DNA from 2 places in the Amycolatopsis sp. NPDC004625 genome. Region 2 is predicted to be linked to the other one. Evidence: riboswitches for the same ligand, from Rfam matches in the RefSeq annotation. Region 2 holds a riboswitch; the other holds the start of a gene.
What was found. Region 2 has a riboswitch for thiamine pyrophosphate ahead of thiC (phosphomethylpyrimidine synthase ThiC). Riboswitches for the same ligand answer to the same signal wherever they lie in the genome.

Region 1 (4,195 bases), on a different contig from region 2:
TGGCCAGGGCCCGTACCCACCTCGCTTCGGCGCGGCAGCTGCAGGACACCGATCCGGAAGGTGCCTACACGCTGGCCTACGACAGTGCGCGCCGGGCGCTGGCGGCCGTTCTGCAGAACCAGGGGCTGCGGGTGACGAGCCGGGGTGGCCACGTGACCGTCTACGAGGCTGTCCTCGCCCAGCTGGATCCGCCGCTGGGGTCGCTCCTGCGGCCCTTCAACCGGATGCGGGCCCGGCGCAACGAGATCGCCTACCGGTCGTCGGAGACGCCCGCGATGACCGCCGAGGACGTGGCGGCCGATGTGCCGAAGGTGCTCGCGCTCATCGAAGTCGCGGAAAAGGCCATCCCGAACATGCCCCGGTACTGATCGTGGCCTCCCGCCCGCTGACGCCGGAGGAACGGACGACCCTGGACACGCTGCTCGCGGCGGACTTCCCCGGGGCCGCGGAACTGCGGGCGCAGGCGCCCACGGCCCGGGTGACCGGCGGCTGTGCCTGCGGCTGCCCGACGATCGACCTCGCGGTCGACGAAGCCACGCCGCCGGCACCGATCGAAAACTCGGTCGCGGTCGAAGCCGACGCCCCCGGCGGCGGGCTCATCGTCTTCGTCGAAGCCGGGCGGCTGTCGTGTCTCGAGTACTGGACCGTCGAAGACAAGCCGCCGGCCGGGTTCCCGCCGGCCGGGCAGATCGTCCTCTGACGACCTAGCCGAGCAGGCCCAGCAGGGCGATCGCGATCAGCACCACCGCCGGGGCGAGGGCGTTGATCCAGGTGCGCTGAGCGGTGGTGAGGGCGGTGTTCATGGGCGTTTCCCTACGGGCGAACCGATGCTTCCGCTCCGAACAGCGCGCTGATCATGGCCCGCGTTAACAGCTGTGATCGAACTCTCAGCCGTCCGAGTGACGGCGGGTGCGGGCGGTGAACCAGAGCACCCCGCCGGCCGCTGCCACCATCGTTGCGAACGCTGCCGTGCCGACCACGATTGCCTGGGTCATCTCGTCTCCTTCCCGAAGGTTCCGGTAACCGAGAGACGTCGAAGGCGGGCAAAAGTGCACTCAGCGTAACCGAGGTCACAAAGCGGCGAGCACCGCGTCGATCTCCGCCGCCAGGTCGAAGTCCTTCGCCGTCAAGCCGCCTGCCGAATGCGTCGAAAGCCGGAACGTCAGCGTCCGCCAGCGGATGTCGATGTCCGGGTGGTGGTCGGCGGCCTCGGCGAGCTCCGCGACGCGGTCCACCACCTCGATCGCCTGGGGGAAGCTCGCCAGTTCCACCTCGCGGGAGATCACCGCGCCGGCCCGGGTCCAGCCGGTGCCCAGGCGAAGATCGGCCTCTGAGCCGCTCAAGATTTCCGTCATGTCTCCATGGTCCTGCGTCCTGGACTACGCTGCACGGTTGCCACGGGAGTCCGGCGGGTGCCGGGCTGAGAGGCGGGTAATCCGCGACCGTTCGCACCTGAAACGGATCATGCCGGCGAAGGGAGGGCTTCCCCCTCCTCGTCCGGCGAAGTGCAGGAGGGTAGATGAAACGCAGGGCTGCGACGGCCGTTGCCGTCGTCGGCGTGGTCGCCGCGGGGTGCTCGCTGTCGGACGGATCCGGCGGCACGCAGCAGACGCCCACCGTCACCCTCGTGACGCACGACTCCTTCCTGGCGCCGCAGGAGGTGCTCGACGCCTTCCAGAAGCAGTCGGGCATCAAGATCTCCGTGCTCAAGCAGGGTGACGCCGGTTCGCTGACCAACAAGCTCGTGCTGACGAAGGCCAACCCGATCGGCGACGTCGCGTACGGCGTCGACTCCACCTTCGCCTCGCGCGCGCTCAGCGAGGGCGTCTTCGAGCCCTACACCAGCCCCGAGGCCGACCGCGGGCCGCAGCGCTACGCCGTCGACCCGGAACACCGGCTGTCCGCGGTCGACGTCGGCGACGTCTGCGTCAACGTCGACACGAACTACTTCACCGCCAAGGGGATCCCGGCGCCGTCGACCTACGACGATCTGGCCGACCCGAAGTACAAGGACCTGCTGGTCGCCGAGGACCCGGCGACGGCGTCCCCCGGCCTGGCCTTCCTCCTCGGCACCATCGCGAAGTACGGCGAAGCCGGCTGGAAGGACTACTGGACGAAGCTGAAGGCCAACGGCGTCAAGGTGGTCAGCGGCTGGGAAGAGGCCTACACCAAGCAGTTCTCCGGCTCGTCCGGCAAGGGCCCGCGGCCGATCGTCGTCTCGTACGCGTCGTCGCCGGCCGCCGAGGTCGGCGACGACGGGAAGCCGCGCACCAAGGCGCTGCTCGACACCTGCTACCGGCAGGTCGAGTACGCCGGCGTGCTGGCGGGCGGCAAGCAGGCCGACAACGCGCACAAGGTCGTCGACTTCCTGCTCTCCCAGCAGTTCCAGGCGACGGTCGCCGCCACCATGTACGTCTACCCGGCCCGCCAGGGCGTCGACCTGCCCGCGGGCTGGGCGCAGGTCGCGCCGCTGCCGCAGAAGCCGCAGACGCTGCCCGCGGACCAGGTGCAGGCGGGCCGCGAGAAGTGGATCGGCGAATGGCGCACGCTCCTGCAGCAGTAACCCCGCCGCGGACGGCCCGCGGGCTCGGCCTGGCGCTGCTGGGCCTGGCCCCCATCGGCTTCCTGGTGGTCTTCTTCGCCTGGCCGGTGCTGGCGATCGTCGGCCGCGGGTTCGCCGCGGGCGGCCTCGGCGCTGTCCTCGGCGATCCGCGGACCTGGCAGCTGGCCGGCTTCACCGTCGGGAGCGCGGCCGCGTCGACGGCCGTCGCGGTGGTGGCCGGGCTGCCGGTGGCGTTCCTGCTGGCCCGCGGCCGGCTGCCCGGCGTCGGCCTGGTGCGGACGCTGGTGCTCGTGCCGTTCGTGCTGCCGACGGTCGTGGTCGGGCTGGCGTTCCGCGCCCTGTGGCCGGACGGCGGCGTGCTGCCGATCGTGCTGGCCAACGCCTTCTTCAACGTCGCCGTCGTCGCGCGGACCGTCGCCGGGCTGTGGGCGAGGCTGGACGCGCGGACGACCGACGCCGCCCGCGCGCTCGGTGCCTCGCCGTGGCGGGCCTTCCGGTCGGTGACGCTGCCCGCGCTGGCGCCGGCGATCGCGTCCGCCGCGGCCGTGGTGTTCCTGTTCTGCGCCACCAGTTTCGGCGTCGTCCTGATCCTCGGCGGCGCCCGCTACCGGACCTTGGAGACCGAGATCTACCTGCGGACGGTGGACCTCCTGGACCTCTCGGGAGCGGCGGCCCTTTCGCTGATCCAGTTCGCGGCCGTGGTCGCCGCGCTGGTCCTCGGCGGACTTGCCCGGCGGCGCAAGGAAAGCGCCGCCCGCATCGGCTCGCTCCGCGCCCGCCGCCCGGAAGGCGGCGAGTGGTGGGTCGTCGGCGCCGCGGGTGCCGTCCTGGTTTTCCTGGTGACGCCGATCGTCGCGCTGCTCGCCGAATCCCTGTCCACAGAGGACGGCTGGAGCCTGGCCGGCTACCGGGCCCTCACGACCACCGGCGAGAAGGGCGCCCTGCAGGTGTCCGGCTGGGACGCCGCGCTCAACTCGCTGAAGGTGGCGATCGACGCGACGCTGCTCGCGATGGTCGTCGGCGTGCTCGCGTCCGTCGTCCTCGTGGCCCTGCGGCGCTCGCCGGCCAAAGCCGCGCGCGGGCTGGGCGAGACGATGGACGCGGTGCTGATGCTGCCGCTCGGGGTCTCCGCGGTCACCGTCGGCTTCGGCTACCTCGTCACGCTCGACGCGCTGCCCGGCGACCTCCGGACGTCGCCGTACCTGGTGCCGCTGGCCCAGGCGCTGGTGATCATCCCGCTGATCGTCCGGATGGTGCTGCCGGTGCTGCGCTCGGTCGACGTCCGGCTGCGGCAGGCCGCGTCGACGCTCGGCGCGAGCCCGCTGCGCGTCTGGCGGGAGATCGACCTGCCGCTGACCCTGCGGCCGCTGGTCGCCGCGGCCGGGTTCGGGTTCGTCGTGGCGCTCGGCGAGTTCGGCGCGACCAGCTTCCTCGCCCGGCCGACGGCGCCGACGCTGCCGGTCGCGGTCGCGACGCTGATGGCGCGCCCGGGGGAGCTGAACAACCAGATGGCGTACGCGGCGTGCGCGCTGCTGATGCTCGTGACGGTGCTGGCGGTCGCCCTGATCGACCGGCTCGGGGCCGCGCGCGGCCGGGTGGGGGAGTTCTGATGGCGTTGTCGGTGCGGGACCT
Region 2 (4,195 bases):
GCGGTGACGACGTCGGCCGGGATCTCCGTGAAACCCTGCACGCCCAGCGAGTTCTGCACGGTGACCGCCGTCAACGCGACCAGCCCGTGGACGCCGTGGGCGAAGAACGTCCGCAGGTCCGCCTGGATGCCCGCACCACCGCCGGAGTCCGATCCGGCGATGGTGAGGGCGGTGGGCGGTGTCACGGCTGGACCAACGGCAGGTAGACCTGGCCGCCGGACTCGGTGAACTCCGCCGACTTCGACGCCATGCCGGCCTCGATCGCCTCCACAGTGGACAGACCGTGCTCCTCCGCGTACTTGCGGACGTCCTGCGTGATCCGCATCGAGCAGAACTTCGGCCCGCACATCGAGCAGAAGTGCGCGGTCTTGGCCGGCTCGGCGGGCAGCGTCTCGTCGTGGAACGAGCGCGCGGTGTCCGGGTCCAGCGACAGGTTGAACTGGTCGTTCCAGCGGAACTCGAACCGCGCCTTCGACAGCTCGTCGTCCCACTCCTGCGCGTACTGGTGCCCCTTGGCCAGGTCCGCCGCGTGCGCGGCGATCTTGTACGTGATCACGCCGGTCTTGACGTCGTCGCGGTTGGGCAGGCCGAGGTGCTCCTTCGGCGTGACGTAACACAGCATCGCCGTGCCGTACCAGCCGATCTGGGCCGCGCCGATGGCCGACGTGATGTGGTCGTACGCCGGCGCGATGTCCGTCGCGAGTGGACCGAGGGTGTAGAACGGCGCTTCGCCGCAGAGCTTTTCCTCCAGCTCCACGTTCTCCTTGATCTTGTGCATCGGCACGTGGCCGGGGCCCTCGATCATCACCTGGACGTCGTGCGAGCGCGCGATGTGCGTCAGCTCGCCCAGAGTCTCCAGCTCGGCGAACTGGGCACGGTCGTTGGCGTCCGCAATGGACCCCGGACGCAGGCCGTCGCCGAGGGAGAACGTGACGTCGTACTGCCGGAGGATCTCGCAGAGCTCCTCGAAATGCGTGTACAGAAAGGACTCCTGGTGGTGCGCCAGGCACCAGGCGGCCATGATCGACCCGCCGCGGCTGACGATCCCGGTGACCCGGCGCGCGGTCAGCGGGATGTACCGCAGCAGCACGCCGGCGTGCACGGTGACGTAGTCGACACCCTGTTCGCACTGCTCGACGATCGTGTCGCGGTAGATCTCCCACGACAGCTTTTCCGGTTCGCCGTCGACCTTTTCCAGCGCCTGGTAGATCGGCACGGTGCCGACCGGCACCGGCGAGTTGCGGATGATCCACTCGCGCGTCTCGTGGATCCGCTTGCCGGTGGAGAGGTCCATGATCGTGTCGGCGCCCCAGCGGGTCGCCCACACCATCTTGTCGACCTCTTCCTCGACCGACGACCAGACGGCCGAGTTGCCCATGTTGGCGTTGATCTTCACCAGGAAGTTCTTGCCGATGATCATCGGCTCGGACTCGGGGTGGCGGCGGTTGACCGGGATCACCGCGCGCCCGCGGGCCACCTCGTCGCGCACGAACTCCGGCGAAACCCGTTCGCGCGCCGCGATGTACTCCATTTCGCGGGTGATGACGCCCTGTTTGGCCCAGCCGAGCTGCGTGTTGTGCTCCCGCCCGTCGGCCCAGCCGGCCCGCAGCCGGTGCAGTCCACTGTGGACGTCGATGGCCACGTCGGGATCCGTGTACGGGCCCGAAGTGTCGTAGACGTCGAAGTGTTCACCGTTCGAGAGGTCGATCCGCCGGGCGGGGACGCGGAGCCCGGATTCCGTCTGGTTGTACGCCTTGTGCGAGCCCGTGATCGGCCCGGTCGTGACGTTCAGCGCAGCATTGCTTTCCAAAGCCGTCAACGACTTTCACTCCCTACGCCGGCATTACCCGGTCAGGTTCATGCGGTCGGTGACGCCTGCGAAACGCAAGTCACCCTCTCAGCCCGCCATGGCGCGAGCTCCCGCGTTGGTGTTGTGCCACCGACCATGCCACGCCGGAGCGCGATACTCAAGTCACCCGACCAACTCGGCCGGAGTGGCGTAGACGTCGACCATGGCCCCGTTGCGCAGCACGGTGATCGGCAGTGCGGTGCCGATCACCTCCGCGAACAGCTGCCGCTGGATGCCTTGGGCGTCCGAGACGCGGGTGCGCCCGACGGTCAGCACGAGATCGCCGGCCCGCAGCCCGGCCCGGTCCGCGGGACCGCCGGACACGACTTCGTGCACCCGCAGCCCGGCGCGCTGCCCGGTGCGCTCGGCGACGTCGTCCGGCAGCGGCGCGGGCACGCCGACGACGCCGAGGTACGCGCGCCGCACCCGGCCTTCGACGACGAGCGTGTCGATGATCCGCCGCGTGGTCGCGTTGATCGGCACGGCGAGCCCGAGCCCGACCCCGGCGACCGCGGTGTTGACGCCGACGACCCGGCCGGCGGAGTCGGCGAGCGCCCCGCCGGAGTTGCCCGGGTTGAGGGCGGCGTCGGTCTGGATGACGTCCTCGATGACCCGCCCGGCGCGGCCGTGGCGCACCGGCAGCGCCCGGCCGAGCGCGCTGACGACCCCGGCGGTGACGGTGCCGGAGAACCCGAGCGGGCTGCCGATGGCCACGACGAGCTGCCCGACGACGAGCCCGTCGGCATCGCCGAGCGTGGCGGACGACGGAGTTTCACCGCGCGCCCGCAGCACGGCGAGGTCGGACAGCGGATCGGCGCCGACGACGTCGAAGGGCACCTCGCTCCCGTCGGCGAAGGTGGCGACGCCGCGCCGGTGCTCGGCGACGACGTGGGCGTTGGTGAGCAGGTGGCCGTCGTCGGCGAAGACGACCGCCGAGCCGCTGCCGCGCGCGAGCTGCACCCCGGCGACGTGCGGGGCGACGGTCGCGGCGACCGTGCTGACCACCCGCGAGTAGGCGTCCATGGCCTCGTCCATGCGTACCTCGATTACAGCGTTGCAGGTACTACAATTCTGCGCCCGTAAATCGGTCGGGGGCGTTCGCTGTCCGTGAACCGGTTCACCGGACCAGTGACGGTCAGTGGTTCACCGGATCGGACCATGCGCCGGTGAAGGATCGGCGGCAGACTCCCAAGTCGCTTCTGTAACGGTGCAGAAGCGATCTTCTGTGGGGTTGATATGCGCAAACTCATGTTCGGCGCCCTCGCCGGGCTGCTGGTCACCGGCCTGATCCCGGCGACCGCGGTGGCCCAGGGCGAGGCGCCCGGCGCCCCGGGCGCCCATCCCAGCTGGCTGCCCGCTAACAAGACCGGCTTCGGGACCGCCCACGACCGGTCCAGCAACGTCTGGTTCACCCTCCAGGGCGGGCAGATGTCCGAGGTCTACTACCCGGACCTGTCGACGCCCAGCGTCCGCTCGATGAACTTCGTCGTCACCGACGGCCGCAGCTTCGCCGTCACCGACTACTCGGCGAAGTCGCAGCAGGTCCGGCGCACCGACGACGACAGCCTGGTCTACGAACAGACCGTCACCGACGACCAGCACCGCTGGCGCCTCCGCAAGACCTACGTCACCGACCCGGCCGCCACGACCGTGCTGGTGGACGTCGACTTCCAGTCCCTGACCGGGCGGCCCTACCAGCTCTACGCGGTCGCCGACCCGGACCTGACCAACGACGGCTCCGACGACTCGGCCGCCCGCCAGGGCGACGCCGTCACCGCGCAGGACGCCACGAACGCGGCCGCGCTCACCGCGAAGCCCGCGTTCACGAAGACGAGCGTCGGCTACGCGGGTGCGTCCGACGGGAACACGCAGCTCTCCAAGACCTTCCGGCTCAACCAGTACGACACCGCGACCAAGGGCAACGTCGTGCTGACCGGGCAGACGAGCGCCGACGGCGTCCGGAACCGGCACGTCACCCTCGCCCTCGGCATGGGCGCGAAGGCCGCCGACGCGCTCGGCAGCGCGCAGGCGTCGCAGCGACGCGGCGTCCGCGACATCACGCGCGCGTACGACCGCGGGTGGGAGCAGTACCTGCGAGGGGTCAGCAAGCCGCCGTCGTCCCTGAAGACCGACGCCGAGCGCGACCTCTACAAGGCGTCGATGCTGACGCTCGCCGCCAGCGAGGACAAGCACCACCCGGGCGCCTTCATCGCGTCGCCGAGCATGCCGTGGCGGTTCGGGAACAACGACCCCGAATGGTCGCCGTCGGGCACCTACCACCTCGTCTGGCCGCGTGACCTCTACCAGATCGCCACCGGCCTGGCCGCCGGCGGCGACACGGCCGCG

Region 1: another riboswitch for thiamine pyrophosphate. It lies ahead of ABZW17_RS42830 (thiamine ABC transporter substrate-binding protein); the one in region 2 lies ahead of thiC (phosphomethylpyrimidine synthase ThiC).

The regions. Positions count from the first base shown of each region.
Region 1 is NZ_JBEXKX010000072.1:977-5,171, forward strand. Features, by position in the region: gene ABZW17_RS42815 (hypothetical protein) at 1-368, shown strand, start outside; gene ABZW17_RS42820 (hypothetical protein) at 371-700, shown strand; gene ABZW17_RS42825 (4a-hydroxytetrahydrobiopterin dehydratase) at 1,071-1,355, opposite strand; TPP riboswitch at 1,388-1,497, shown strand; gene ABZW17_RS42830 (thiamine ABC transporter substrate-binding protein) at 1,520-2,563, shown strand; gene ABZW17_RS42835 (iron ABC transporter permease) at 2,608-4,173, shown strand; gene ABZW17_RS42840 (ABC transporter ATP-binding protein) at 4,173-4,195, shown strand, end outside.
Region 2 is NZ_JBEXKX010000050.1:43,730-47,924, forward strand. Features, by position in the region: gene thiD (bifunctional hydroxymethylpyrimidine kinase/phosphomethylpyrimidine kinase) at 1-185, opposite strand, end outside; gene thiC (phosphomethylpyrimidine synthase ThiC) at 182-1,819, opposite strand; TPP riboswitch at 1,813-1,934, opposite strand; gene ABZW17_RS38520 (trypsin-like peptidase domain-containing protein) at 1,973-2,884, opposite strand; gene ABZW17_RS38525 (glycoside hydrolase family 15 protein) at 3,086-4,195, shown strand, end outside.